4 regions of the Methylobacterium sp. Leaf106 genome follow, and region 1 is predicted to be linked to each of the others. Evidence: predicted binding sites of a transcription regulator. Region 1 holds the regulator's gene; each other region holds the start of a gene.
The links. The regulator LexA, encoded in region 1, represses DNA repair genes until DNA is damaged. The targets are predictions, from matches to a motif close to TGTTCNNNNTGTGTTCNG.

Region 1 (7,441 bases):
GCCAGATGAAGGCCGGTGCCGGAATCTCCGATCTGAGCGCCGGACACCATCGGGATATCGGTGCGGAACCCCGTGGTGGAGGCCGCACCTCCCACGCATTGGGCGACGTTCTCGTAGACCTTGCAATTCTCGTAGGCGCCCGGTCCGAACCCCTTGACCGAGGCGAGGATCATGCGGGGGTTGGCTTGGTGGATCGCCTCCCAGGTCAGGCCCATCCGGGCGAGAGCGCCGGGCGCGAAGTTCTCCACGAGAACGTCGCACTCCTTCACCAGACGCCACATCACCTCGATCCCCTTCGGGTTCTTGGTGTCGAGGGTGATCGACCGCTTGTTGTGGTTCAGCATCGTGAAATAGAGGCTGTCCACATCGGGAATATCCTGAAGCTGCTGGCGTGTCGCGTCGCCAACGCCCGGACGCTCGACCTTGATCACGTCCGCGCCGAACCAGGCCAGGAGCTGGGTACAGGTCGGGCCGGATTGGACATGGGTGAAGTCGAGGATCTTCACGCCTTCGAGGGCATTCATAGGACTCTTCCGCGTTGAAGGGCGTTCGGCGGATATGGGCGCCGGCCGCTCCTGCATCGCTGACGCGGGAGCGGCCGGAGGGACCGACGGCCTACTTCTTCTTTTTCACTGCGCTTTGCGGGTTGAGGCTGCCGATATTGCCGCTCTCGGTGCCGGCCTGGGGGTCGATCACTGCGTTGATGAGCGTCGGGCGACCCGAATCCATGGCTGCGTTGACGGCCTGAGACAGCTCGTCCGGTGTCGTCGCGTTGACGCCGACGCCGCCGAAGGCTTCCATCATCTTGTCGTAACGGGAATCCCGGACGAAGACGGTCGTGCCGGGGTCGCGGCCGGTCGGGTCCGTATCGGTGCCGCGATAGATGCCGTTGTTGTTGAACACGACGATGCAGACCGGCAGGTTGTAACGGCAGATGGTCTCCACCTCCATGCCGGAGAAGCCGAAGGCGCTGTCGCCCTCGACGGCGAGGACGGGCTTGCCCGTTTCCACGGCGGCGGCGATGGCGAAGCCCATGCCGATCCCCATGATGCCCCAGGTGCCGACATCGAGACGCTTGCGCGGCTGGTACATGTCGATGATGCCACGCGCCAGATCGAGGGTATTGGCGCCCTCGTTGACGAGGATTGCGTCGGGCCGCTCGGCGATGATGGTCTTCAGTGCGCCGAGCGCGCCGTGGAAGTCCATCGGCGTCGAGTTCTTGCGCAGCTTCGACGCCATCTTGCCGAGGTTCTCCTCCTTCTTGGCGGAGATGGCATCGGTCCAGGATGTCGGCGGGGCCTGCCAGTCTCCCTTCATGCCGTCGAGGAGCGCTGAGACGCAGGAGCCGATATCACCGACGATGGGGGCCACGATCTCGACATTGGAGTCCATCTCTTTCGGCTCGATGTCGATCTGGATGAACTTCTTGGAGCCGGGGGCGCCCCAGGTCTTGCCCTTGCCGTGGGAGAGCAGCCAGTTGAGGCGCGCGCCCACCAGCAGGACGACATCGGCCTCCTTGAGGACGAGCGAACGAGCGGCACCCGCCGATTGTGGATGGGTGTCGGGAAGGAGGCCCTTGGCCATGCTCATGGGCACGTAGGGGATGCCACTGGTTTCCACGAGAGCCCGGACCTCGTCATCGGCCTGCGCATAGGCCGCGCCCTTGCCGAGAACGATGAGGGGGCGTTTGGCGCTCTTCAGGACATCGAGTGCGCGCTTGATCGCAGAGGGGGCCGGCAGCTGGGCCGGGGCCGCATCGATGACCTTGACCAGGGATTTGGCGCCGGCCTCGGCCTCCATCACCTGGCTGAACAGTTTGGCAGGCAGATCGAGATAGACACCGCCGGGTCGGCCGGACACAGCCGCACGGATGGCACGGGCGACGGCGATGCCGATATCGGCGGCATGAAGCACGCGGAAGGCCGCTTTGCAGAGGGGCTTGGCGATGGCGAGCTGGTCCATCTCTTCGTAATCGCCCTGTTGCAGGTCGACGATCTCGCGCTCGGACGAGCCGGAGATGAGGATCATCGGGAAGCAATTGGTGGTGGCGTTGGCGAGCGCCGTCAGACCGTTGAGGAAGCCGGGGGCCGAAACCGTGAGGCAGATGCCGGGCTTCTTCGTGAGGAAGCCCGCGATGGCGGCCGCATTGCCGGCATGCTGCTCATGGCGGAAGGAGATGACACGCATGCCCGCAGCCTGGGCAAGACGACCGAGATCGGTGATCGGAATACCGGGAACACCGTAGATCGTATGAATATCGTTGAGCTTCAACGCATCGATGACGAGATGAAAGCCATCGGTGAGCTCAGGCTCCGCCGAAACGTCGACAGCGATTCTCTGGGCCAAAGCGGACATCGTGTTCTCTCCCTGGTTCTTTGCTGTTTTGTTATGATTTGCGACCCGCTGGGCAGACGAGCCGATGAGGTGACGTCCCCATCGTGGGGCGGCGGGGGCGTCCACGGCCGCGCGTCTCGGCGGAACCGTATTTTTCTTAAGTCAGACCGAAAAAATTATGACCTCCTCAAGCAGAAAGCTCATGCTTATCTTGAAGACCGTCCGTAAACCTCCCGACCGAAGGGCTACGGAACCTAATGCGTTATAATGCGTGTCCCTACGTCGACAGCGTGCTGGGATGCCACCGCCAATCCGCCGAAGCCTCATCACGACCGCGCTCAGGCCGACTTACAGTCGGATCACCCTCCGCATCTCTCGACAACTGGTGGCATACCAAATACCAACTGTCAAACGATTTTGCATGATCTTGCCGGTTTGGTCGGGCTTCAGCGATTGCGCGGCACTCAAACGAACGAGACGATGGCGAGTGCGGCATCGCCGCGGCTCCAACGACCGAATGCATGTCCTCCGGATTGCTAGGACAAGAGATGCCACTATTCTTGTGTTGAAGGATTTCTTTGCCCCGAAGCGTTCCTTGTATTTCGAACGCGGGTTTGGCATGCTTCACACCAAGTGTGCTCGACCCTGTGTGCGAGTTGAAATCATTCTAGGTGTCGAAAATGGTCAAGACGGATACGTTTCAAGTAAAGCCCATCGTTGCGACTTCGAGCTTGCGTGCATTGGCTTACGACGCGCTCAAGGAAGCAATCACGAATATGAACATCTATAATCAGCGCGAGGAGGTGAGGCTCGACGAGAGGAAGCTGTCTCTCAACCTGGGAGTGAGCCGCACCCCGGTGCGCGAAGCGCTGACGGTACTCGAGCAGGAAGGTTTCGTACGGTTCGAGGCCCGGCGCGGCGTCTTCGTGATCAAGAAGTCGAAGAAGGAGATCGTCAGCATGATCCAGGCCTGGTCGGCCCTGGAGAGCATGGCCGCTCGCCTCGCCTGCGAGCGAGCCACAGACGAGCAGTTGCACTGCCTGCGCGAGCATTTCCCGGAATTCTACGAGGGTCGTCCGTCGGATCATCTCGACGAGTATTCGGAAGCCAATATCCGCTTCCACCAGAAGATCATTTCGCTGGGCCAGTGCGACGTCATCAAGGACATCACCAGCAATCTGCTCATGCACGTTCGCGGCATCCGCAACACGGCCATGCGCCAGGGCGACCGTGCCGCCAACTCGATCAAGGAACACGTGGCGATCATCAAGGCGCTGGAGGCGCGCGACGCGGAACTTGCCGAACGCCTGGTGCGCGAGCACGGCCTCGGCCTGGCCAGCCATGTCGAGAAGTACGGCGACTATCTCGACTGAACGGCATCGTCGCCGGTTTCCGGTCGCTGCGACCGCCAATGTCGGCGAACGAGACGAGACAGCCGGCTTCGGTCGGATCGAAGCGTCTGTATCGGCTCGCCGATCCGTCACAGTGATCGAAACGAATCCCCGATTCTGCGGCGAAGCCAGCGACCGGTGGCACCGTCGCTATTGAACGACCACGCCGAGGCGATCAGCTCGCGGGGTGGGATGTCGTCGGGATGGAGCCGACTTGCGAGGCGCGAACCGCCAGCCGGGCTCCGGCGCCGGGATGCCAGCGAATGTCCGCCCAGGAACAAACTCTACCACCGCGTTAACGGAACCCTTGCAGAACACTTCCAGAACGTCTACCGTGTTCGTGTTTTGTTTCAGCGGCGTTAGTCGCGGCCATTGGCTTCAGTGGAAGAGTGATCTGTATGTTGACGCGTAAGCAGCTGGATCTTCTCCAATTCATTCAGCAACGGATGCAGGAGAGTGGTGTCCCGCCCTCGTTCGACGAGATGAAGGACGCGCTCGATCTCAAGTCGAAATCGGGCATTCACCGGCTGATCACGGCCCTCGAAGAGCGTGGGTTCCTGCGGCGCCTGCCGAATAGGGCCAGGGCGATCGAGGTGATCCGGATGCCCGAAAGCCTGACCGGCGCCCCCGCGCCGAGGCCGGCTCCCGCCGGCGAAGTCCGCCGCTTTACGCCCAGCGTCGTCGAAGGCGGACGGTCCAAGGCGACGCCATCTATGCGTCCGCCTACGACCCAGGGTCAGGACGAGAGCGGACGGGCCATCACCATCCCGGTCATGGGTCGGATCGCGGCCGGTACGCCGATCTCGGCGATCCAGAACCAAAGTCACTCGGTCACGTTGTCTCCCGACTTCCTGTCGGGGGGCGAGCATTATGCCCTTGAGGTGCGCGGCGATTCGATGATCGAAGCGGGTATTCTCGACGGCGATCTGGTGGTGATCAAGAAGCAGGACACCGCGAATACGGGGGACATCATCGTGGCCCTCATCGATGATGAGGAAGCCACTCTGAAACGCCTGCGTCGTCGCGGTTCCTCCATCGCCCTGGAGGCCGCCAACCCCGCCTATGAGACGAGGGTGCTGGGTCCCGACCGCGTACAGATCCAGGGTCGCCTGGTCAGCCTCGTCCGCCGCTACTGAGGCCGGTCCGAGGGCGTGTCCGGCAATGGGTCGCCTTCGTCGATCTCGGGATCCTGTAGTTTCGCGGTCTCGGCCGGTGTCGAGGGCACAGGCGAGGCATCGGCCATGACCCGCCGCCACGGAGGCCGGACGTTCGGCGCGCGTGCCGATGTCGCGACAGGACCATCCGGCCCGAAGCGAACGGCCGTCGCCCCTCGCTCCGCCAGGAACGCCCGATCGACGATGAGGCCGGCGCGGCATCCTTTGGGAGCGTCGCGGCGGGCTATGATGATGCTTGCCCTCTCACAATCCTCGGCAAAGGCCCGCTTGTCCTTGACAAGCGCCACGATGCGCCGCGTCTCCGTCCCTGCGGTGCAGCCGACCGCATCGCAACGGCCTTTCGTGGAGGCGGATACGGCACCGGCCTTCCGAGAATCGCCGTCCGCCTTGAGCCATTGTTCGAGGACGAAGGCGGGCGGGTTTCCGAGGATTGCCAGCCGGCCGTCAGGGTCGCGCAGGGCCGCGCCCCCACCCTCCCGGTCGATATAGAGGTCGTAGCGCGGTGGCGTGGCGGCGAGGGCGATGCCGAGGGCGGCCGGAGCGAGTCCGATCCAGCGCAGCCCCGACACGGGGAGTGTCAGCAGGAGCAGGGCGAGGGCCAGCAGGCAGAGGGCCGTGCTGCCATAGGCCGGCACGACGAGGGTGGCGTGGCCAAACCCGCTGATCCACCCGGAGATCGTGAGCATCCCCCGTACCGCGAGCCCCATCGCCCACCAGACCGGCTGATCGAGGGCAAAGGGGTAGGCGAGGATCCCGAGCACCGCCGCCGGCATCACCGCCAGAGATACGAGGGGCAAGGTCAGCGCGTTGCCGACGATGCCGAACGGCTGGACGGTCTGGAAATGATAGGTCGCGAACGGCGCCGTCGCGATCTGGGCGACCATGGTCGTCGCCAGGGTGCCGAGGACCGCGACGGCGAGGAACTGCCATGCGCGGGCCAAGAGGCTGGCGCCTTCGCGTGGCGGCATCCAGCGATTGAGCGTGCCCGCGCAGGCGATGAGGCCGGCCACCGCGCCGAAGGACATTTGGAAGCTCGGGCCGAGTAGCCCGTCCGGCTCGCGCGCGAGGGCGATCAGCGCGGCCAGGGCGAGGTTGCGCATGCTGAGCGCGGGACGATCTACGAGGATCGCGCCCAGCATCACGAGGGTCATGATGAGCGATCGCTCGGCGGCGATGTCCCAGCCCGAGAAGACGCAATAGGCGGTGACGCCGACCATGGCGAAACCGGCGGCGATCTTCTTGATCGGCCAGATGAGGGCGAGGCCCGGGACGAGGGCGAGGAGCGCGCGAACGAGCCAGAACACCACTCCGGCAGCGAGTACCATGTGGAGCCCGGAAATCGAGACCACGTGGTAGATCCCCGCCGCGCGCAGGACATCGTTGGTCTCGGCATTGATGAGGCCGCGCTTGCCCGTCACCAGGGCCGCGGCCACCGCGCCGGCCTGCCCGCCATTGGCATCGGTGATCCGCCGGGTCAGCGCGTTGCGCGCATCGTCCACGGCAGCGGCGAGCGAGACCTGCCAGGGCAAGGGTCTCGGCGGAGGCTTCACCTCGATCTTGCCCACGAGAGAGCCGACGGCGCCGATCCCGCGAAAGTAGGCATCGCGCGCGAAATCGTATCCGCCGGGCCGGGCCGCCTCGGGCGGGGGCAGGAGCCGCGCCGTCGCCGAGATGTAATCGCCGGGCTTCAGGGTGAGCGCCTTTTTGTAGGACACGCGAACCCGCGTCGGCCGGCGATCCGGCGTCAGGGTGCCGAAACTCTCCACGAGGACGATGAGCCGCGCACCGACCTCCCGCTCGTCGAGGGCTTCCACAAGGCCGGTGAGCGGCGCGATGGTCGTCCGGGCCAGGACGGGCGCCGCCACGATCCGCAGGCGCAACACAGCGGCCGAGAAGCCGAGGAAGGACGCGGCGAGTCCGAGAACCAGAGCGAGGGCGACGGGCCTTGAACCGAGGAACGGTACGGCGGCCGAGAGGGCGAGCGCCACGAGGAGCGGTGCCGCCAGCGATGGCTCGCCGTTGGTGGCGGTGAAACAGACGAGAATGCCGAGGCCGAATGCGACGGCGAGCCAGGGAAACAGGCGGCGCTGTTCGGATTCCTCCGCGAGCCCGCCGGCGAACCAGCGTTTTGCCGCCTCTACCATAGCCGACGGGGATCGCGGACGGGCCAGGCCCGCAAACGTCGCGCCCTTTGCTCGCGCGCTGGCCTGGGCCATCTGCCGCTGCGTCTCCCTCAGGGCTCACCCTTTTGGAGAGAGCCCGCACGAGCGGCACCGCCTCCGCCTCGCGACTCGGCGCCACGTTTTCTTAACGTCACCGCAAACGCATGCTACATGCGCCGATCCGGGCCGGTCGATCCGCCCTCCCACCTTCACGCACAAGTTTAGCCGCCCGATGTCGTCACCCGTCGTTACGCGTTTTGCCCCCTCCCCCACGGGGTACCTGCATATCGGGGGAGCGCGCACGGCGCTCTTCAACTGGCTCTATGCCCGCCATTTCGGCGGTCGCATGCTGCTGAGGATCGAGGATACCGACCGGGAG
Region 2 (7,441 bases), on a different contig from region 1:
ATGCCCTCGATGAACTTGGTCCTGAAATTCACGATCAGCCCGTTGTGCCGGAAGGTCGCCATGGCCCGGCGCAAGCCGTCGGCTTCAGACGGGGTGAATCCGGCCGCCGTGATCGCGATCTGCATGGCGTGCTCCTGGAACAGGGGCACGCCGAAGGTCCGCTTCAACACCTCCTCGAGTTCGTCCTTCGGCCCGTGCTCGGGGGAGGGGGACGGGAAGACGACGGGCTCCTCGCCCGAGCGCCGGCGCAGGTAGGGATGGACCATGTCGCCCTGGATCGGACCGGGGCGCACGATGGCGACCTGAACCACGAGATCGTAGAATTCCTTCGGCTTCAGGCGCGGCAGCATCGACATCTGCGCCCGGCTCTCGACCTGGAACACGCCGACGGAATCGGCCTTCGACAGCATCGCGTAGACCTCCGGTTCCTCGCGCGGGAGGTCGGCCAAGGTCTCGTAGGCGATGCCGTGATCCTCGCGCAGGAAGTCGAGGCCGCGCCGGAGGCAGGTGAGCATGCCGAGCGCCAGCACGTCGACCTTGAGGAGGCCGATCGTGTCGATGTCGTCCTTGTCCCATTCGATGAAGGTACGGTCGGCCATCGCCGCGTTGCCCACCGGCACGGTCTCGTCGAGACGCCCTTTCGTCAGCACGAAGCCGCCCACATGCTGGGACAGGTGGCGTGGGAAGCCGATGAGCTGGATCGCGAGGTCCACCGCCTGCCGGATCGCCGGGTTGGCGGGGTCGAGCCCGGCCTGCGCGATATGCTGGTCCGGCAGGCCGTCGCCCCATGAGCCCCACACCGTGTCGGCCATCATGCCGGTGATGTCGGGGGTGAGGCCCAGCACCTTGCCGACCTCGCGGATCGCGCTGCGGGGCCGGTAGTGGATCACCGTGGCGCAGATCGCCGCGCGGTCCCGCCCGTAGCGGTCGTAGAGATACTGGATCACCTCCTCGCGACGCTCGTGCTCGAAATCGACGTCGATGTCGGGCGGCTCGTCCCGGCTCTCGGAGATGAAGCGGGCGAACAGGAGCCGGATCTTGGTCGGGTCCACCGCCGTGATGCCGAGGCAGTAGCAGACAACCGAATTGGCCGCCGAGCCGCGGCCCTGGCACAGGATTCCCCGGTTCCGGGCGAATTCGACGATGTCGTGGATGGTGAGGAAGTAGCGGGCGTAGTCGAGGCGGCGGATCAGGTCGAACTCGGTGCGCAGGGAGGTTTCGACCGTCTCCGGGATACCGTCCGGGTAGCGCAGTTCGGCCCTTTGCCGGGTCATGTATTCGAGATGCCCCTGGGCCGTCCGGCCAGGGGGAACGGGCTCGTCGGGATACTCGTATTTCAGCTCCTCCAGGGAGAACCCGCAGGTCTCGGCGATCTCGATTGTGCGCGCGATCGCTTCCGGGTGGTCGGCGAAGAGCCGGGCCATCTCGGCGGGCGGCTTCAGGTGACGCTCCGCATTGGCTTCCAGGCGATAGCCGGCCTCGACCAGGGTGCAGCCCTCGCGGATGCAGGCGAGCACGTCCTGCAGGGGGCGCCGGTCGGGATGGTGGTAGAGCGCGTCCGACACCGCCACCATCGGCGCGCCGAGGCGCTCCCCGAACCCGGCGAGGCGGCCGAGTCGACGCCGCTCGTCGCCGCGATAACGATGGCTCGCGCCGAGAAAAACGCGGCCGGGGGCCGTCTCCGCCAGGGCGGCGAGATGGCGGGCGAAGACGGGATCGTCCTCCTCCGGCGGGAGCGCGATGAAGACCTGCCCCCTTGCCGCCGCGAGCATGTCCGGGACACCGAACCGGCACGCGCCCTTCGCCGAGCGGCGGTTGCCGTCCGTGAGCAGCCGGCAGAGCCGTCCGTAGCCGTCTCGGTCCATCGGATAGGCGACGGCCTCGAACCCCTCCTCGGTGACGAGGCGGACCCCCGGCAGGTAACGGATCGTCGGTTCGCCCGCCTTCTCCCGGCGCTTTGCCTCGGCATGGCCGCGCACCACGCCCGACAGCGTGTTGCGATCGGCGATGCCGATGGCGTGGAGCCCGAACTCGGCGCCCTGCGCCACCATCTCCTGCGGATGCGAGGCCCCGCGCAGGAACGAGAAGTTCGTGGTGACCGCGAGTTCGGCATAGGGCGGGGTCATGCGCAGAATGATGGGCCGTTCGCGTGATCCCCTCTCCCCGCGAGCGGGGAGAGGGCCGCGACGACCCCGTCGTCGGCGCGGCGAGGCGGCAGCCGAGGGTGAGGGGGGGCGTCCGAAGGAGACTCGTCCGGAATCTCCCCCTCACCCTCGCTCCGGCTTCGCCTCCGCTCATCGCAGGCACGGCAAGGTGCCCGCGATCCTCTCCCCGCCCGGCGGGGAGAGGGGAGGGCGCTCATCTCGGCCCTCACGCGAACAATCCCTGCACGAACCAGCGCGCCGCCGTTTCAGCCGTGTGGAAGCCTTCCCGGTAGAGCCAGAGGCGCCGGCCGGATTCGTCCTCGACCACGTAGTAATCCCGGGCGGGGGCAGGGGCGTGCCACCAAGCGTCGGCGATGCGCTCGGGACCCTCGGCATGGGCGATCCGGTGCAGGCGCCGCCGCCAGCGGAAGCGCTGGGGTGGTCCGTCGGGGGCGAGCGAAAACACCTCGTCGGCCGCCTCGCTGCGAGACAGGAGGACGAGGGGACGGGGCGGCATCCCGCCCTGTGGCCGGGTGCCGACCCGCTCGGGCCACCGCATCTCGATACTCCTCACCCGCCACGGCTCCAGGGCATCGGCGCGTTCGGGGATGTGGCTCGCCCGTGGACTCACGCGGATGACCCTGGCTCCGATGCGCTGGCGCAGGGCGTCGGCGAGGCGGGCGGTCCCGCCGGTCTCGGCCTCCCGGTCGAGGCCCGTCTCGGCCAGGGCGCCCTGGCGTGCCTCCAACCGGCCGATGCCGGTCACGTCGAGCCGCACGGTCTCGAAGCCGAAGCCGGCATCGAGGGACGGCCCGAGCCGGTCGAGGCGCAGATCGAGCAACCGCCCGACCTGGGTCGGGCAGAGAGTCGGTTCCGACAGGCCGAGATCGAGGCTGCGCTCGATGCCGTCGACCCGGTAGAGGCTCAGCCGCAGGGATCGCGCGCCCAGGCCCGAGGCGGCGAGGCGGGGGGCGATCTCCTGCATCAGCCGTATGGCGGTGGCGACGATGATCGCCTGATGTCCGATCGGATCGAGAAAACCCCGACTCGCGCCGAAGGCGGCCGGCTCCCCCAGGGAGACCAGCGGCTCGGGCCTTCTCCCCAGCGCCTGGTCGAGGCGCAGGAGCAGGGTCTCGCCGAAGCGTCGGGCCAGGGGAGGGCGGGCCGCCTCGGCCAGCGCCCCAATCCGGCGCAGGCCGAGGCGGCGGAGGGATTCGGCGATGGCCGGCTCGATCCGCAGGGCACTCACGCAGAGGTCGCGCAGGGCCGGTGCATTGCCCCCCCGGGGCACGACGACGGGACGCGTCGAAGCACCGTGGCGGGCGAGCGCGAAGGCGCAGGCCGGCGTGTCGGCCAGGGCCAGCCGGGCGGGGATCGCATTGGCCGACAGGCGGGCGGCGAGGTCGCCCATCAGGGCGTCTTCCCCGCCGAACAAGTGGCTCGCCCCCTCCACGTCGAGAAAGAAGCCGTCTCCGCCTTCCCCCGGCCCGAACGGCGCCACCATGGGTGTATACCGCTTGGCCCAGAGGCAGAGACGCGCGAGGGCGGCGGCATCGGCCTCCGGGTTTGCGGGATGGACGGCGATGCCCGGCCCGATCCGGGCGCGAGCCCGTGCGAGGGGCTCGCCCGGACGCAGGCCGAGAGCCCGGGCGGCGGCGTCGACGGCCGTGATGCGCAGGCCTCCCGGCCCGATGGCGGCCACGACGGCGGGGGAGACCGCGTCATCCTGCGCGGCCCGAGCGCGCCTGAGGCGCGTCAGCGGCCACTGCTCCAGCCAGACCGAAACGATGCGCGGCATGATCCCACTCCAGAAGCCAATTCCCCGTCCGTCCGTTGCGGCAGCGGTCGAGCCGCGCCCGCCAGCATGGCCGCTCGATGCAGCCGAACCGGTCCCGCAGGGCCGCCCCCGAGCCGATCCGCCAGCGGGTCGCGGCCATGTTCGGGTTCTCCGCCTGCGGTGGCCGCAGGACGAGGAGGAGGCGGGAGGCCGCCTCGCCCGCCAGATGCAGCCGCCGGCTCTGCTTCAGCGGAAGGCCGGCATCCACCAGCCCCGCCACCGCCCTCAGCCCCTGCGAGCGCAGGGCCTCCTCCACGGCGCGGTAGGCATCCGCGTCGCTCTCGACCTCCAGGATCAGCAGGCGGCACGGATCGAGGCCGAGCCCGGCGAGCCCATGGCCGTAGGGTGTCGGGTGCCCCTTGCCGATGACGAGGAGAGCCTCCCCCTCCACCCGCGCGAGGTGTCGGGCCATGAGGGCGAGGGTGAAGCCCAACGCCGCCGCCTCGTCGCCCTCGGATTCCGGGGCGATCTCGTGCGGTCGGCCAAGGGAGAGCCCTCCGCCGGGAAGGCCGGAATCGATATGGGCGATTCCCAGAGGCAGGGCCTCGACGGACAGGACGTCGGCCTGTCCTGCCCCGTGGCCGCGCAGGGCGTCCAGAGCGATCCGCCGGCGCCGTTGAAGCCCGTTCGTCTCCGTTTCGCCGTCATCGCGCATCTTCGTCGAGCCAAATCCATCCTGTCCGTCCCATCGGCGGACAATAAGAACAAAACAAGAACAATCTCAACCGGTTTCGGGGGGATGCAAAATTCCTGAGCGGCTACAGCCGCTTCCCCTGTGGACGGCTGTGGATGAGTGTGGATGGAGGAACGGCCGCGAGACGGCGGGACGATCCGGGCCGGGCTTGACCGCATGACCGGACCCGGCATTGTCCCTCCGCCGTGCCGGACCCCCGGCGCATCAGCCTGGAAAGAACCCATGCGCCTCGACCATGCCGCCAAGTGCCCGGCCCCGACGGGCTTCATGGCCAAATCATTGATGGGATTGATGATCCTCGCCGGGCTCGCGGCCGGTCCGGCAGCGGCTCAGGCGCCCGGCCAGGGCAGTCCCGGCCAGCCCGGCGGTGGGATGAGCGCCGCCCCTGCGACGGATGCCGCCGCGGCCCCAAGGCCCAGGGCGGCCAGGCCCAAGCGGGTCGTGGCGCCGTCGCAGCCGATCCAAGTCTACGATGCGCGGATCGAGGCGGGGGATCTGCGGATCTCCGGCAGCGTGCGCAAGGCCGGCACCGTCGTGATCCTCGACGAGGACATCTCGGTGATGGCCGATTCGCGCGGCCGATTCCTGTTCCGTCTGCCCTATCGGCCCGCCACCTGCGTCGCGGCGCTGAAGGCCGGCGAGGACGAGAGGGAGGCCGTGGTGGCCAATTGCGCGCCGGCCGGTGAACCCGGCCCCAAGGGCGATGCCGGCCCTCAGGGAGAGTCCGGTCCCCAGGGCATGGCAGGGCTTGCCGGTGCGCCGGGTGTGGCGGGGCTCGCAGGCGAGGCCGGGCCGAAAGGGGAGGCGGGACCGAAGGGCGACGTGGGACTCAAGGGGGAGACAGGCCCGCAGGGGCCGGTCGGCCCCAAAGGCGACGTTGGTCCCAAGGGTGATACGGGTCCCAGGGGGCCTGCCGGTCCTCAGGGCGAACCGGGAGCGGCGGGCCTCACCGCCAGCGCCGCCAACTCCACCCTGCGTCCCGTCCGCAACGAGAATTGCTCGTCCGGTGGCTGCGAGTTGAGCTGTGACAGCGGCGAGGCCTTCGTCTCGGCCTATTGCCTGTCTTCAGGCAGTCCGTCCTTCGCCAATGGCGGCGCCAGCGCGTCCTGTCCGTCCGACGCCAAGGGCATGGTCGGCTTCTGCGCGCGTCTATAGGTCCGGGCCGGCCTCATCGAGCCAGTCCATCATCCCGGCGGCCGCCGCGCGACCGCTGGAAAAGGCACCCTGCAACAGGTAGCCGCCGGTGGGGGCTTCCCAATCCAGCATCTCGCCGGCGACGAAGACCCCCGGCCGCGCTTTCAGCATGAAACGGGTGTCGACGGCCTCGAAGGCGACGCCCCCCGCCGTGGAGATCGCCCGCTCGATCGGACGGGGAGCGAGCAGGCGCAAGGGAGCCGCCTTGATCAGGGCAGCGAGTTCGCCCGCCGAGGGTGGAAGGGCGCGGCCGGCTGCCTCGCGCAGCATTCCCGCCGCGACAGGGTCGAGCCCCGCATCCTTGCGCAGACGCGTGGCGAGGGACGCCCCCGGCTTGTACGTCGCGAGGCGTCGCATCAGCGCATCCTCGGTGAGGTCCGGCCGTAGATCGAGGACGAGACGGGCCTCACCCTTGACCTCGATCTCCTCGCGGATGAGGCGCGACAGGGCATAGACCGCCCCGCCCTCGATCCCGTCTGCGGTGACCATGGCTTCGCCGCGCACGGTCTCGTCGCCGAGCCTGAGCACGACGCGCTTCAGGGGGGTCCCGGCGAAGCGTTCGCGGAACACGTCCGACCACGGCACGCTGAAGCCGACATTGGCGGGTTTGAGGGGCGAAACCTTTATCCCGGCCCCGGTGAGAAGCGGGACCCATGCCCCGTCCGAGCCGAGCCGTGGCCAACTCGCGCCGCCAAGGGCCATCAGGGTCGCCTGGGGGGCCACCGTGACGCCCCCGTCCTGGGTCTCGAAAGCCAGGCTTCCATCCGCGTCCCAACCGAGGAAGCGATGACGGGTGAGGATGCGGACGCCGATAGTGTCGAGCCGCCCCAGCCAGGCCCGCAGGAGCGGGGAGGCCTTGAAGCTCTTCGGAAAGACCCGCCCGCTGGACCCGATGAAGGTCGGCTGGCCGAGCCCCTCGCACCAGTCCCGCAAGGCTTGCGGAGGAAACGCGTCGACCGCCTTTGCGAAGGACGGATGCACCGGGTGGTAGCGGCGGTGGAACGCCTCCAGCGGCTCGCTATGCGTGAGGTTGAGGCCGCCGCGCCCGGCGATGAGGAACTTGCGCCCCACCGAGGGCATCCGCTCGTAGAGCGTGACGCGATGACCGGCTGCCGCCAGCATTTCGGCGGCAGCGAGCCCCGCCGGGCCGCCGCCGATCACCGCGATGTCTCGTGACGTCGATCCTGTCATGGACGTTGGGAGGCCGTGACGGAGCCCGGCTGTCAAGGGCGGAGGTCGGTTTGTTGGCTCAGCCTGCCTCGGCGGCGACCAGGGCGAAGGTGAGGACGTCCACCGAAGCCGCTCCTCCCCGTAAGAGCACCCGCGAGGCGGCATTGGCGGTGGAGCCGGTGGTCGTGACATCGTCGATGAGCAGGATTCTTCGTCCCTGGAGCCTGGGCTTCGCCGAGGCGGGGACCCGGAACGCGCCCTGGAGATTCGTCGCCCGCGCCGCGCGGCTGAGCCCGACCTGCGAGCGCGTCGCCTTCACCCGTGTGAGCAGCGAGGTCTCGCAGGGCAGGGAAGCGATGCGGCCGATGCCACGGCCGAGGAGGGCGGCTTGGTTGAAACGAC
Region 3 (7,441 bases), 480 kb from region 1:
GGCGAGGAGCGCGGCATTGACGTTGCCCATGCCGAGGGCAGCCACCACGATCCCTTCCGCGCCGCTCTCCACGGCCTGGCGGATCTGGCTGCCATCGGCACCGGCATACATCGCCACGATGGCGATTCTGGCGAGCCGATCGGGCAGCGGCAGGGTCTGCCGTCGCATGGGCGACCGGCGGATCACCACGCGATCCTCGTCGATGGTGCCGAGATAGCCGGTCTCGCCCGAATGGAAGGTTTCCACGTTGTGAGTGTGGGTCTTCCTCACGTCACGCGCCGCATTGATCGCGTGGTTGAGCGTCACCGTCACGCCAAGGGATGCGGCGGCGGGCGTGAGGATCTGGCGTACCGCATTGAGGAGGTTGCGGGCGCCGTCACTGTCGCGGTCGGAGGCGTTGCGCTGCGCGCCGATGACCACGACCGGCTTGTCGCTGCGCAGCGTCAGATCGAGGAAATAGGCGGTGGTGTCGAGGGTGTCGGTCCCGTGCAGCACCACGACTCCGGCGATCTCGGGATCGGCGAGCAATCCCTCGACGGTCCGTGTCAGCGAGGGCCACAGGTCCGGGCCCATCTCCGCGCTCGGGATGTTGGAGAACTCCGTCACGGTGATCCGCGCGAGCTTTTCCAGGCCCGGCGCGGCGGCGACGAGGTCGGCTCCGGACAAAGCCGGCACCGGTGCATGGGTCACCGGGTCGGTCTTCATCGCGATGGTGCCGCCTGTGGCGACGATGGCGACGGTGGGGAGAACGAGGTCCGTCACCGTTCGCCTCAATCGTTCAGAGGCCGCGCCTCTTCGGGCAGCATGATCGGGATACCGTCACGAATCGGGTAGGCGAGCTTGGCCGAACGGCTCACCAGTTCCTGGCGGACGGAATCGTATTCCAGCGTCTGCTTGGTCAGTGGGCAGACCAGGAGTTCGAGGAGCTTGGGGTCGACGCGCGTGGCTTCCACGCCGGTCGGGATTTCGTCGGTCATCGTCATTGTCCTCGGGTCGCGGCTTCACTGCAGGGTCGGCTCGGACCCCGATCCGCGCACCAACTCCATCTCGGTCACCGCAATCAAGACTTCAGCGCGGGTCTTGAGGTCGGCCGCCTCCAGCATCGCCTGTTTTTCGCGCGAGCCGAACGGGCTCATCATGCAGAGCGCGTTGACGAGGGCCTCGTTGGGCGCCTCGTCTATGCCCGCCCAGTCGACCTTGAGGTCGTTCACCTCGACGAAGTCCTTCAGTGCCTTGAGGACGCCTTCGCGGTCTACCGCGTCTTCGCCCGCTCGCGGTTCGAAGTCGCTGAGGAAATCGTCGTAGGAGACTTGGCAGCGACGGTAACGGGTGGTGGTCGCGAGTTCGCCTTCGACGCGGAACCTTGCAATGCCAGTAAGCGAGATGAGGTAGCGCCCGTCGCCGGTCTCGGCGAATTGGGTGATCCGGCCGAGGCAACCGACGCGAAAGAGCTTGGGCGTCATTGGCGACGATCCGCTTTCCACGTCGGGCTGGATCATGCCGATGACGCGATCGGTCCTCAGGGCATCGTCCACCATGGCGAGGTAGCGCGGCTCGAAGATGTTCAGCGGCATCTGTCCACGGGGCAGGAGCAGCGCGCCGGGCAGGGGGAAGACCGGGATGACGCCGGGGCAGTCGCCCGGTCCCTTGTAGCCCGCATGGGTGCTCATCGCGTCTCTCCGCCCCGGCGTTGATGCGTCATGCGAAGACCAGCGTCGACAGTCGCCGCCGGCCCCGGATCGAAGCCTTGTCCATGAGGCCCCAGGCCTCGAAGAACGTCAGGAGCTGCTTGCGGGCCGCCCCGTCGTTCCAGGTCTTGTCCTGCCGCTCGATCTCGATCAGCTCGTCCACCGCCTCGTCGCGCTTCCCGAGACCGTTGAGGCCGAGAGCGAAATCGAACCGGGCCTGGAAATCGGCGGGATCGGCGGCGATGCGCTTCTGGAACACGCCGAGATCACCGAGGGAGGCTGCCTGTTCGGCGAGCTCCACCGCTGCGCGGATGCTCGCCAGAGCCGGGTCACCGGCCTTCTCTGGCGGCGCCATGTCGAGAATCTGGCGCGCGTTGGCGACCTCGCCGGAATCGAGTTGGATCTTCGCGAGGGCAGCCAGGGCCACGAGGTTCTCCGGCTCCTGCCCGAGGACGGCGGCATAGAGTTCGGACGCCCCTGCTATGTCGCCTTCGCCGAGGGCCGCTTCGGCCTCGGCCATCATCGCCTCCACCGGCGTCGGGCCGGCGGGACCTGCGAGCCTGGCGATGAATTCCTTGATCTCGCTTTCCGGCAGCGCCCCGACGAACCCGTCCACGGGACGTCCCTTGTCGATGGCGATGACGGCCGGGATCGATTGCAGCCCGAGCTGCTGGCTGATCTGCGACCAGATCGCCGGATTCTCGTCGATATTCACCTTGGCGAGGATGACGGCGCCCTTGGCGGCGGTCACGGCCTTCTCCAGCAAAGGAGTCAGCTGCTTGCAGGGGCCGCACCATGTCGCCCAGAAATCCACCAGAACCGGCTGCTGCAGGGAGGCAGTGATGACCTCGTCGCGAAACGTCGCGGTGGTGACGTCCTTGATGAGGTTCGCGGGACCGCCGGCGGGGCTCGTCCCGGCGGTGGAAACGTCGTTCAGCATGCCATCCTCAACTCTCGCACTCGGATCGACGGAACGGATGCCGCCGGTGGCCGATCAGATTCGTCCAAGCCCTAGATGGGCGCCCCGGATCAACTGGACCAGAGCGGTACTCGGGCTATTCACACCATCCCGGCCTCTAAGCGCTTCGGCCGTCTCGCAGCACCACCGCCTCAGGGTTTCGGCGCGCCGGGGGGCGTTTTCGCGTCCGTGACGAAACGGGCCTCATAGCGTCCCTTGGCCGAGGTCGCCTCGCAGGTGATCGCGGTCTTGCCTTCCTGCGGGTTGCTGAAGCTGCACGACCCGACAGCCGCTAGCGGTCCGCGAACCACGCCCTCGTCGGTCTTCTCGCCGGGAACGACGAGATTGATCGGCTGCAGAGCGTCGGTTTCCTCCGTCCGCTCCTGCTGTGCCCCACTGCCGCTGAAGCTCAGGGAGCGGCCGTCCCAGGCGGAGAAGTCGAAACTCGTCCGGTTGCGGGACACGGTGTTCATCATCGTGTCCTTGCAGTTCTGGGTCACGTCCAATCCCGCCACGATCAGCTTCTCGCATGTGCCCTCGAGCTTGATCGCAGTCTGGGCGCCCGCAGGACTTGCCAAGGCGACAAGGACGGCGAGGGCGGGCAGGATGAGGGCGGATGGTGTTTTCATGGCGCTGATGTATGTCCGTCGTCGGATCTGTCGAGGGCAATGTCGCGAAGGTCGCGGCCTCATGTTCCGAAGCGTAACGCCCTGTCGTTGGGAGCGTCGAGATCGAGCTCTGGACCTTTCGGCACGATCCCCGTCGGATTCAGGCTCGGATGACTCCCGTAATAGTGCTGCTTGATGTGGATGAGGTTCACCGTGCCGGCGATGCCGGGCAGGGTGTAGAGGTCGCGCAGGTAGTGCGAGAGGTTCGGATAGTCAGCGATCCGGCGCAGGTTGCACTTGAAGTGCCCGACATAGACCGGATCGAACCGCACCAGAGTGGTGAACAGGCGGATGTCGGCCTCGGTCAGCGTCGCGCCGCACAGGTATCGGGCCTTGCCCAGCCGCTCGTCGAGGGAATCGAGTTCGGCGAACAGGGCGTCGAAGGCGTCTTCGTAGGCGTCCTGCGTCGTCGCGAAGCCGGCCTTGTAGACCCCGTTGTTGACGGCATCGTAGACGCGGGCGTTCACCGCATCGATCTCGCCGCGCAGGGCTTCCGGATAGAGGTCGGGTCCGGTGCCGCCGAACGCGTCGTTCAACATGCGGATGATCTCGGACGATTCGTTCGAGACGATAGTGCGGCGCTGCTTGTCCCAGAGGACGGGGACGGTGACGCGACCGGTGAAGTCCGGCACTGCCTTCAGATAGACCTCGTAGAGTCGGTTCGCGCCGTTCACCGTGTCGGGTGTGGCGCCCGGTGAATCGCTAAAGACCCAGCCTTCCGATCCCATATGCGGATCGACCACCGAGACCGTGATCGCCTCCTCCAGCCCCTTCAGCGCGCGCACGATGAGGGCGCGGTGCGCCCAGGGGCAGGAAAGCGAGACGTAGAGGTGATAGCGGCCGGCCTCCCCGCGAAATCCGCCCTCGCCGGACGGGCCAGGCTCGCCGTCGGCGGTGACCCAGTTGCGGAACTTGGCATCTGTTCGCTTGAACCGGCCGCCGGTGTCCTTCGTGTCGTACCAGGTATCCTGCCAGGTGCCGTCGACCAGCAATCCCATCCGTCGTCTCCCACCAGACCCGCCGATAGCGAGATGAGCCATGTGCGGCTTGTCGGAAAGAGCAAAATAGCGGGAACAGGTCTGCATCCGCACGGTTTGCCGGCGATGAGTACCTTGCCCGACGCGCCCACGGCCGATCCGCTGATCCTTACCCTGGAGATGGACCCGGAGCCTTTCTTGCATTTCGACGGGTTGAGACGGCGGCATTTCCCGAAGAAGCTCAACGTCATCCCGGCCCATGCCACACTGTTCCACCACCTGCCGGGCCTGGATGAGGAGGGGATCGCCGCGACCCTTTCCGAACTCACGGCGGAGCGCGAACCGGCGGAGGTCGCCGTCACCGAACTTCACTTCATGGGCCGCGGCGTCGCCTTCGCCCTCGCCTCCGACGCCCTGTCCCGGCTTCGGGACGAGATCGCCCGGCGTTACGCGGATGTTCTGACCGCACAGGACCGGCAGGGATGGCGGCCCCACGTCACCGTCCAGAACAAGGTCGCGCCGGACGTCGCCCGCACCCTGCATCATACGCTGGAGCGTGATTTCGAACCGTTCAGCTTCACCTCGCCGGGGCTGATCCTCTGGCGCTACCTTGGCGGGCCGTGGCAACAGCGGGGACGCTTCGCCTTCGGGCGGCATCGATGATCGAGGGACGACGAACCGATGACGAAGACAGCAGCATGAAGGCGCCGCTCCCGACCTATCTCCAGCATCCGCTGTTCAGCCACGCCACGGCCCTGTGGCTCCGCCTGCGCCTCAACGAGGTCGGCCCCCTCGTGGCGCTGCTGGGCGTGAGCTTCCTCGGCTACGCCTTCTTCTTCCTCGCCGACGAGGTCGGGGAGGGCTCCACCGAAGCGCTCGACCGCAAGATCCTGCTTGCCCTGCGCAACCCCGCCGACCTGTCGGACCCGATCGGGCCCCGCTGGCTCGAGGAGACGATGCGCGACATCACGGGACTCGGCAGCGTCTTCACCATCACCTTCGTGACCCTGAGCGCGGTCGCCTATCTGGCGCTCACCCGGCGGCACCGCATCGCCGCCTTCGTGCTGGGCGCCATCGGCGGGGGATTGCTCGTCTCGACGGTGCTGAAGATGTTCTACCATCGGCCGCGGCCGGATCTCGTCCCCCACGGCATGGACGTGTTCACCGCGAGCTTCCCCAGCGGCCACGCGATGATGTCGGCCATCGCCTACCTTACCCTGGCGACATTGCTGGCCCGTGTGGACCAGAACCGTGCGGTGAAGGTCCTGATCCTCCTTCTCGGTGTCGGGATGACGCTCATCGTTGGGGTGAGCCGGATCTATCTCGGTGTGCACTGGCCGAGCGACGTGCTCGCCGGCTGGTGTATCGGCGCGGCCTGGGCCTCCCTGTGCTGGTTCATGGCGCTGATCCTTCAGCGAAGAGGCGAAGTCGAGTCCCCCGATCCTCCGCCGGGCTGACCTTGCCCGAAGGTTTTGTTGGCAGAGTGAGTCCGGCGGGCGGCGCGAGGGGAACGCTCTTCACGCGATCCCATCGTGAACCGCCCCTTGCCGCATTGCGGCCCATCGCTGCCCTGACCTATGGTCCCGCCGATGAAGCTCACCGTGCCCGAACCCGACCTGCCGTATCGGCCCTGCGTCGGCATCATGCTGATCGCTCCCCGGGGGAGCGTCTTCATTGGCCGTCGCCGTCAGGAGGCGGGGCCGGAGCATGTGCAAGGCGACCGCGCCTGGCAGATGCCGCAGGGTGGGATCGATGAGGGCGAGGATCCTCTCGCGGCGGCCCTGCGGGAACTGCACGAGGAAACCAACGTCTCGGCCGGTTCGGTCGTACTCCTCGGGGAGACACCCGGCTGGCTCGCCTACGATCTGCCGCCCGCCGTACTGAAACAGGCCTGGAAGGGCCGGTATCGCGGACAGACGCAGAAGTGGTTCGCTTTCGGTCTCGTCGGGGACGAGACTGAGATCGACGTGCTTTCACCCGGCGGCGGCTTGCACAAATCCGAGTTCGATGCCTGGCGTTGGGAAGAGATGGACGGGTTGGCCGACCTCATCGTGCCGTTCAAGCGGCCCGTCTACGAGGCCGTGGTCGCCCAGTTCGCAGTCCTTGCCGGGTGGAGCGAGCAGGCGCAGAGGGCTGCCCCATCGCGATGATGCGATTGTGGTGGATCCCCATTTCCCTGATTCTGTCGTGGTTCGTCTACACGCTGACGCCGCTCTGGATGCTCTATGATCTGGCCTCGGCGGTGCAGGCACGGGACGTCGGGTATGTCGAACGGCACGTCAACTTCCGCATCCTGCGCCAATCCATGATCCGTCAGATCTCGGCCGCCGCCTCTCAGCCGAGGGGCGAGGCCGGTGCCGAGGTCGAGCTCTCGCGGGATCGACAGAGGCTGATCGAAGCCGCGGCGGCCCTGGCCGAACCTCTGACCGAATCCCTTGTGACGGCACAGTCGGTCATCGATCTCCTCGATGACGGTATTCCGCAATCCCTCGATATCGGCCTCCGCGGCGGCGATGCCGAGCATAGGAGCGACGTTCCCGCCGGATTGAGGATCGACACGATTTCTCGGCTGATCCCGTACTACCTCTCCTCGGAGATGCGGGGATTCCGCACCCTCGTCATCGCCGTGCCTCCCGAAGCGTCGCGGTCGCAGCGGTTCCGCCTGCGCCTGCGCCTGCGGGGGTGGTCTTGGCGGCTGGTTGAGATCGAACTACCGAGCGACCTGCGTAACCGCATCGCCAGCAAGGTGGCCCGCGTCCGCAATCATCCGGACCAGGATGCGGTACCGCCGCCCACCCCGCCCTGAGCAGCTTTACACCCGACGACCTGCGACACTCCGAAGATTTGAGCGGGGGATGACATCGGGCTCGCGATGCGCGGGAGCCCCTCCAAACCGTGGGGACCGCGCGCTGAAGGTCGCGTGGTCCGACCCTCAATGCACCGTGTCGGGGAGCCGCCGGTTGGTGAAGCGGGCATTGCCGAGGCCGGTGCCGATGGTGAGGACGCCCCATCGCGCGACGCCCGTCATGTCCGACATGGCCGAGAGGCCCTGCACCACGGCATCGTTGTGCATCAGCACCATGGTGTCGTGATCCCCGATGGTGGGAATGGCTTCCACCAGTCGTTCGGCAAGGTTGAAACGACTGCTCT
Region 4 (7,441 bases), on a different contig from region 1:
ATGGCGGTGCGGCCGTCGTCGCGGACGCCGACGCCGTTGCGGATCTTCTGGCTCGGCCCGTCGGTGGAGATCTTCGGGTGGATCTTGCCGTCGATCACCAGCATCGGCCCCGATTGGGTGGCGAAATCCGGCTTGATCTTCTGGCGCAGGTAGCGGGCCGTGTCGGCGACGCCGGCGCGCTCGCCTTTCACGTAGAAGATGCCATTGGGCTTGAGGTGGAAGTTGCCCGGCCCGTTGGCGGTGGAGACGCCCTTCATCTCGCGGCCCTCCTCCACATAGAGGCCCACCGGCGCCTGGCTCTTGTCGTACATGCCGCCATTCATGGCGAAGCTGAGCTTGGGGCCGATCTTTTCCCCCAGCGTCGAGAGCGACGAATAGGGCAGACCGTTGGCGCCGAGCCAGAACACCCGCACCCGCTCGCGGCGCAGATCCACCATGCAGACCGTGAAGGTCTCGCCCTCGGACTGTACCGCCTTGCACGGCGACGCGACGGCGGGCGCGGCCCGCGCGGGCTGGGGAGCGAGACCCGCAGCGAACGCGAACAGCATGGCTCCGGCAAATGCGCGTCGCAGTGACATCATCGTTGAATCCCGAGGCGGAGCCATCTTCCGCCCTCCCGTGCGGACGAGGTGGCGCGCGGTGTCCTCGCCCGAAACGGGAGGCGTTTTCAAGGCGTGCCGACCGCCGCTCTCACCGACCTGTGATCGGCCCAACGCGTGCGGGACAAAATGTGCCATGAACCGTTCATGGATCCTGGGTGTTCTATAACCACTGGGGACAAGAACCTGTCTTTGGAGACAAGACGATGAAACGCATTGTTCTGGCAGCGACCGCGATGGTCGGCGCTCTGGCGATGATCCCGGCGACGGCGGAAGCCCGCGGCGGCTGGGGTGGACACGGTGGCTTCGGCCACGGTGGCGGATTTGGCCATGGCGGCTTCGGGCGCGGTGGTTTCGCCCATGGCGGCTTTGGCCGTGGGGGCTTCGGTCACGGCGGCTTCGGCGGCTATCGCGGCGGCTTCCGGAGCGCAGGCTTCGGCTATCGCGGTGGCTGGGGTGGACATCGCGGCTACGGCTGGCGCGGCGGTTACGGCCGCGGCTACGGTTACGGCCTCGGCGGTCTCGGCCTCGGTGTCGGCCTCGGCCTCGCCGCCGGCGGACTCTATGGCGGCTACGGTGGCTATGGCGGATACCCGGCCTATGGCTACGGCTATGCTCCTGCCGCCTACGGCGGATACGGTGGTGAATGCTACACCGTCCCGCGCACCCGCTGGACTCCCTACGGACCCCGCCGGATCCTGGTCGAGCGCTGCTACTGAGCGGTTCCGCTCGGGAAGATCAATCTGGAAAGGGGTCGCCTCGGCGGCCCCTTTTTCGTTACGTCTGGCCGCGTTCACCGCCGGCCCTTCTCATCCCTCCGCATCGGCATGGCATCGATCGTCGAGAACAGGCGGGTCGACGGGATCGGTACGGCCTCGGTGAGCTTCGCCTCGCCGTCCTTGCCCACCAGCACGACGCGGAAATCCCCCGCGTCGATTCCGAACCGACGACGGATGCGGTCCGCCTCGGCACCGGTCCCGATCGCTTCCACCAGAAGGAGGTCGCGCTCGGCGTAATCCGCCCGTCTCGCCCGCGCCTCGCGCCTTTGTGCCTCGATGCGCGGATCTCCGCCTTCCGGGGCCACGATGACGAGCACCCGCGACTTCCAGCGATGGGCGGCGAGGGGGTCGTCGGCCGAAGCCGGCGCTGCGAAGCCGGACATCGCGGCGATGGCGGCGAGGGGGAGCATGCGGGTCATCGAGACGGTCCTATCGGGACGGAGCGGGGGAGAAATCCTTGCGCATCAACGCCGCTCGGCGCAGGCGGTGCCTCGGCCTCGTTGCTGGAACACCGGCGCCCGATCGGCCTTGTCGAGATGTCCCCTGAGACTGGAACGCCCGTCCAGAAGATCCTTCAACCCAACCGGAGCGTCAGATCATGGTCGCTATGAACCGCAGCATCGTCCTCGCCTCCCGCCCGCACGGAGAGCCGACGGCCGCGCATTTCCGGCTCGAGGAGAACCGCACCCCGACGCCGGGGGAGGGGGAAGTGCTGCTGCGCAATCGCATCCTCTCCCTCGATCCCTACATGCGCGGGCGGATGAGCGCGGCGAAATCCTATGCCGAGCCCGTCGCCATCGGCGCACCCATGGTCGGAGCCACCGTGTCGGAGGTCGCAGCCTCGCGGCATCCGGATTTTCAAGAGGGCGACGTGGTGACCGCTTTCGGGGGCTGGCAGGACTTTGCCGTCTCCGATGGCCGTGGCCTGCGCAAGCTCGATCCCGAGGCGGCGCCGGTCAGCACGGCGCTCGGCGTCCTCGGAATGCCGGGCATGACCGCCTATACCGGCCTTCTCACCATCGGCCAGCCGAAGGCGGGGGAGACCGTGGTGGTCGCCGCCGCTGCCGGGCCGGTAGGCTCCCTCGTCGGCCAGATCGCCAAGCTGAAGGGCGCGCGCGCCGTCGGCATCGCGGGCGGTTCTGAGAAATGCGCCTACCTCACCGACGTGCTCGGCTTCGACGCGGCGGTCGATCACCGCACCGACGACCTGCCCGGCGCGCTGGCTGCCGCCTGCCCCGACGGAATCGACGTGTATTTCGAGAATGTCGGCGGCGCGGTCTTCGACGCCGTACTGCCGCTCCTCAACGACTTCGCCCGCATCCCGGTCTGCGGCCTCGTCTCGGGCTACAACCTCACCGAATTGCCTTCGGGGCCGGACCGCAGCCCCGTCATCATGCGAGCCATCCTGACCAAGCGCCTGACCCTGCGCGGTTTCATCGTGTGGGATTTCGCCGACCAGGAAGAGGAGTTCCTGAGCGAGGTCGGAACCTGGCTGCGGGATGGACGCATCCAGCACCGGGAAGACATCGTCGACGGACTGGAGGCGGCGCCGGAGGCCTTCATCGGGCTGCTGAAGGGCCGGAATTTCGGCAAGATGCTGGCGCGGATCGCGTGACGGCCAAGCGCGCGATCCTTGCGCGCCCAAACGAACAAAGATAGAACATTGGCCTGTGATCGGTGGGGACAAATTCGCCCTCCCGATTGCGGGTCGCCTGTCCGAAGTTCATGAAGGGCGAGCGGGATGGAGGGCGTGTGAGGCCCTTTCCGTCAGTGAGATCGATCGAGAGGAGAGAGGCATGGCCGGCAGCGTCAACAAGGTGATTTTGGTGGGCAATCTCGGGCGCGACCCCGAGACCCGGCGCCTCGCCTCCGGCGATCCCGTGGTCAACCTGCGCATCGCCACGTCCGAATCCTGGAAGGACAAGGCCTCGGGCGAGCGCAAGGAGAAGACCGAGTGGCACTCGGTGGTGATCTATAACGAGAACCTCGCCCGCGTGGCCGAGCAGTACCTGCGCAAGGGCTCGAAGGTCTATATCGAGGGCCAGCTCCAGACCCGGAAATGGGCGGACCAGTCCGGCGTCGAGAAATACACCACCGAGGTGGTTCTCCAGCGCTTCCGTGGTGAACTCACGCTCCTCGACGGTCGCAGCGGCGGCGGCGGAGAAATGGGCGCCGACGACGAGGGCGGCGGCCAGATCAGCCGTGGCGGCGATTACGGCGGCGGCCGTGGCGGGGATCGCGGGGGAGACCGGGGCGGCGATCGCGGCGGCGAATACGGCGGCGGCCGTTCCTCGGGCGGTGAGCGTCGGCCGGCGGCGGCTTCGTCGAAGCCCAATTACGACCTCGACGACGATATCCCGTTCTAGGGATCTGCCGCTCCCGTCATCGGCATCCGACAGACGGGAAGCATTGTGTATCGGCCTCCACCAAGTCCGCTCACGGCTACGATAGTCACATATCTCGCGGACAGCGCGGGGCCCCTCTCCTGGAAGGAGAGGGCGTGCCGTTGCGCCTCATATCGCCCCCTCGTGAACCGAGGAACAGACGTCGAGCAGATGGGTGACTCCAGCAGCCGCTCATGGAGAGGACGGACGGGCTCCCTAATAGAGAACAGGCATCAGGCGTCGGGTTGCGACGGCGCGAGCCGCGCCATCGCCGATGCGACCTCCAGCAGGGTCTCCCCGGTCAGGTCCGGCGGCTCAAGTGCAGGTGAATACGGCACACCCCGAGCGACGTAGCCTGTCTTGAGGCCGGCGATCCTGGCGCCGTGGAGGTCCCAGGGGTGGGTTGCGATCATCGCCATGTCACCCGGAGAGAGGGCGGCGGCCCGCGTGGCGTGGCAATAGACCTCGGCGCGCGGCTTCGACAGCTTCACCTCCTCCACGGACAGAACCCGCTCCACGAGCCCTTCCATGCCTGCCGCGCGGAGCAGTCCCGTCGTGGTGGCGGCCGCGCCGTTGCTCAGGGCGAAAACCCGGATGCCGGAATCGGCCAGAACCTCGAATGCCGCCTTGGCGTCCTCGTGCGGCGGAAGAGCCTTCATCATGCCGAGTACCGCATTCCTGTCCTCCGGCGAGGCGGAGAGGCCGTGCATGGCGAGCACCTCGTCCAGGCACCCCGACAGCACGGACTGGAACGGCGCGAAGGTGCCTGTCGCCGCCAGGGCGAACATGTCCCGCAGGCCGGCGGTGTAGAGGAAGTCCAGGGCGAGGGGCGGCAGGCCCATCGCCACCAGCGCGGGCCGCATCGGCTCCATGCTGAACACGGTGCCGATGATGTCGAAAGCGACGGCTTTCGGGCGATTGAGCATGACGATGCCCCTTTGGATGGATGCTGCGGGATCGATGATCTCGGGTAACCGGCCTCGCGCTCTGCCAGTTCACACGGACCGCATCGGCGTGCTTCCATGGGCTCGATCGAGCGGGGGAGGCGAATCGATGCGCGTCATGGTTCTGGTCAAGGCGACCGTGGACAGCGAGGCGTGGATCATGCCGTCCCTCGACCTGCTCACCGCCATGGGCGAGTTCAACATGGAACTCGCCAAGGCGGGCATCCTGCTCGCCGGAGAGGGCCTGCGCCCGTCCTCCAAGGGCAAGCGGGTCGCTTTCGACGGCGCCTCCCGCACCGTCAGCGACGGCCCCTTCGCCGCGACCGGAGAACTGGTCGCCGGCTTCTGGCTCTGGCAGGTTAAGGACATGGCGGAAGCGCTGGACTGGGTTAAGCGCTGTCCCAACCCGATGCCCGGCCCGAGCGAGATCGAGATTCGGCCGCTCTACGAGATGTCCGACTTTGCGGCCGCCGCGGCGGGGTGAGGGGCACGACGCTCCGACCCCATCATTCTAGGCCGCCTCGCGATACTCCGACATGGGCCCCGGATCGGGTTCCGCCGAGCCTCCACCCATCCGGGGAAGAGGCCGGGAAACAACCGGCGCTCATGCGCTGAAATCGGCGTCGCAAGCGCTTGCGACGCATGGGGTTTGTCGATGTCGTCGCGACATGTCCGGCGGTGGCGCAGCGGCACCGGATGGCGTATGAAGGACGTCCGAGCCAGGACGTGACGCGGCCGGCCTTTTCGAGGCCACGCGGAACGCCCCGCCCCCACTTTCAGTAGCGCCCGTCGCTCCACGCGGACCCGGCCCGCCGGGACCGTCACAGGCAGAGATCGAAGACCTTGGCAGAGAAAGACGATACCGGCGCCGGCGCGACGCCGCCCGCCTCGGACATCAAGCCCGTTTCCATCACCGACGAGATGCGCCGCTCCTATCTCGATTACGCCATGAGCGTGATCGTGAGCCGGGCGCTGCCCGATGCGCGGGACGGCCTGAAGCCGGTGCACCGGCGCATCCTCTACTCGGCCTATGAGAGCGGGCACCTGCCCGAGCGGAAATACGTCAAGTCGGCCCGCATCGTCGGCGACGTGATCGGTCTGTACCATCCGCATGGCGACCAATCGATCTACGACGCCTTGGTCCGCATGGCCCAGGACTTCTCGATGCGGCTCATGCTCATCGACGGGCAGGGCAATTTCGGCTCCGTGGACGGCGATCCGCCGGCGGCCATGCGCTACACCGAGTCGCGTCTGGCCAAGCCCGCCAACGCGCTGCTCGCCGACATCGACAAGAACACCGTCGACTTCCAGCCGAACTACGACGAGTCGCGCGAGGAGCCGAAGGTTCTGCCGGCGCGCTTCCCGAACCTCCTCGTCAACGGAGCGGGCGGCATCGCGGTGGGCATGGCCACCAACATCCCGCCGCACAATCTCGGCGAACTCATCGACGCCTGCATCGCCCTCATCGACGATCCGGGCCTCACCATCGAGCAGCTGACCGAATACGTCCCCGGCCCGGACTTCCCCACCGGCGGCTCGATCCTCGGCCGCGCCGGCGTGCGGCAGGCCTACGCCACGGGCCGCGGCTCGGTCATCATGCGGGCGAAGTCCCATGTGGAGGAGCTGCGCAAGGAGCGCGAGGCGCTGATCTTCACCGAGATCCCGTATCAGGTGAACAAGGCGACGCTCATGGAGAAGATCGCCGAGCTGGTGAAGGAGAAGCGCGTCGAGGGCATCTCCGACCTGCGCGACGAATCCGACCGCGACGGCATGCGCATCGTCATCGAGATCAAGCGCGATTCGATGGCCGACGTGGTGCTGAACCAGCTCTACCGCTTCACGCCGCTGCAATCCTCCTTCGGTTGCAACATGGTGGCGCTGAACGGCGGCCGCCCCGAATTGATGAACCTGAAGGACCTGCTCACGGCCTTCGTCGATTTTCGCGAGGAAGTCGTCTCGCGGCGGACCAAGTTCCTCCTCGGCAAGGCCCGCGAGCGCGCCCACGTGTTGTGCGGTCTCGCCATCGCGGTGGCCAATATCGACGAGGTCATCCGCCTCATCCGCACCTCGCCCGATCCGAACACCGCCCGCGAGGCGCTGATGGGCCGCCTCTGGCCGGCCCTCGACATCGCGCCGCTCATCGCCCTGGTGGACGATCCGCGCCACCGCGTGGACGAGAACGGCAATTACCGCCTGTCGGAAATCCAGGCCCGCGCCATCCTCGACCTGCGCCTGCAGCGACTCACGGCTCTGGGCCGCGACGAGATCGGCGACGAGCTCCAGAAGCTCGCCGACGAGATCGCTGACTACCTCGACATCCTGCGCTCGCGCCTGCGCATCATGACCATCGTCAAGGACGAGCTGCGCGAAGTCCGCGAGGCCTACGCGACGCCGCGCAAGACCATGATCCTCGACTGGGATTCCAACGTCGAGGACGAGGACCTAATCCAGCGCGAGGACATGGTCGTCACCGTGTCCCATGCCGGCTACGTCAAGCGCGTGCCGCTCTCGACCTATCGAGCCCAGCGCAGGGGCGGCAAGGGCCGCTCCGGCATGTCCACCCGCGACGAGGATTTCGTCACCCGCCTGTTCGTGGCCAGCACCCACACGCCGGTCCTGTTCTTCTCGAACCAGGGGCAGGTCTACAAGGAGAAGGTCTGGCGCCTGCCGATGGCGGCCCCCAACGCCCGCGGCAAGGCGCTGGTCAACATCCTCGCCATGGATGCGGGCACGGA

Region 2: the regulator LexA is predicted to act here: its motif matches at 4,682-4,699, upstream of ASF34_RS06565 (ImuA family protein).
Region 3: the regulator LexA is predicted to act here: its motif matches at 4,373-4,390, upstream of ASF34_RS13200 (2'-5' RNA ligase family protein).
Region 4: the regulator LexA is predicted to act here: its motif matches at 3,024-3,041, upstream of ssb (single-stranded DNA-binding protein).

The regions. Positions count from the first base shown of each region.
Region 1 covers NZ_LMNB01000023.1:774,776-782,216, reverse strand. The annotation lists gene frc (formyl-CoA transferase) at 1-524, opposite strand, end outside; gene oxc (oxalyl-CoA decarboxylase) at 616-2,355, opposite strand; gene ASF34_RS15330 (GntR family transcriptional regulator) at 3,015-3,707, shown strand; gene lexA (transcriptional repressor LexA) at 4,124-4,861, shown strand; gene ASF34_RS15320 (ComEC/Rec2 family competence protein) at 4,855-7,116, opposite strand; gene gltX (glutamate--tRNA ligase) at 7,295-7,441, shown strand, end outside.
Region 2 covers NZ_LMNB01000006.1:12,963-20,403, forward strand. The annotation lists gene ASF34_RS06555 (error-prone DNA polymerase) at 1-2,126, opposite strand, end outside; gene ASF34_RS06560 (Y-family DNA polymerase) at 2,371-3,942, opposite strand; gene ASF34_RS06565 (ImuA family protein) at 3,866-4,636, opposite strand; gene ASF34_RS06570 (collagen-like protein) at 4,898-5,830, shown strand; gene ASF34_RS06575 (TIGR03862 family flavoprotein) at 5,825-7,060, opposite strand; gene ASF34_RS06580 (ComF family protein) at 7,119-7,441, opposite strand, start outside.
Region 3 covers NZ_LMNB01000023.1:298,667-306,107, forward strand. The annotation lists gene ASF34_RS13170 (asparaginase) at 1-762, opposite strand, end outside; gene ASF34_RS13175 (Trm112 family protein) at 771-977, opposite strand; gene ASF34_RS13180 (LON peptidase substrate-binding domain-containing protein) at 1,002-1,670, opposite strand; gene ASF34_RS13185 (thioredoxin family protein) at 1,699-2,628, opposite strand; gene ASF34_RS13190 (hypothetical protein) at 2,799-3,275, opposite strand; gene ASF34_RS13195 (glutathione S-transferase family protein) at 3,335-4,312, opposite strand; gene ASF34_RS13200 (2'-5' RNA ligase family protein) at 4,418-4,954, shown strand; gene ASF34_RS13205 (phosphatase PAP2 family protein) at 4,990-5,748, shown strand; gene ASF34_RS13210 (RNA pyrophosphohydrolase) at 5,869-6,441, shown strand; gene ASF34_RS13215 (DUF2939 domain-containing protein) at 6,441-7,097, shown strand; gene ASF34_RS13220 (ROK family protein) at 7,224-7,441, opposite strand, start outside.
Region 4 covers NZ_LMNB01000001.1:163,938-171,378, reverse strand. The annotation lists gene ASF34_RS00750 (phosphodiester glycosidase family protein) at 1-581, opposite strand, end outside; gene ASF34_RS00745 (hypothetical protein) at 806-1,318, shown strand; gene ASF34_RS00740 (DUF4174 domain-containing protein) at 1,393-1,797, opposite strand; gene ASF34_RS00735 (NADP-dependent oxidoreductase) at 1,977-2,993, shown strand; gene ssb (single-stranded DNA-binding protein) at 3,175-3,744, shown strand; gene ASF34_RS00725 (HAD-IA family hydrolase) at 3,996-4,688, opposite strand; gene ASF34_RS00720 (YciI family protein) at 4,816-5,190, shown strand; gene gyrA (DNA gyrase subunit A) at 5,550-7,441, shown strand, end outside.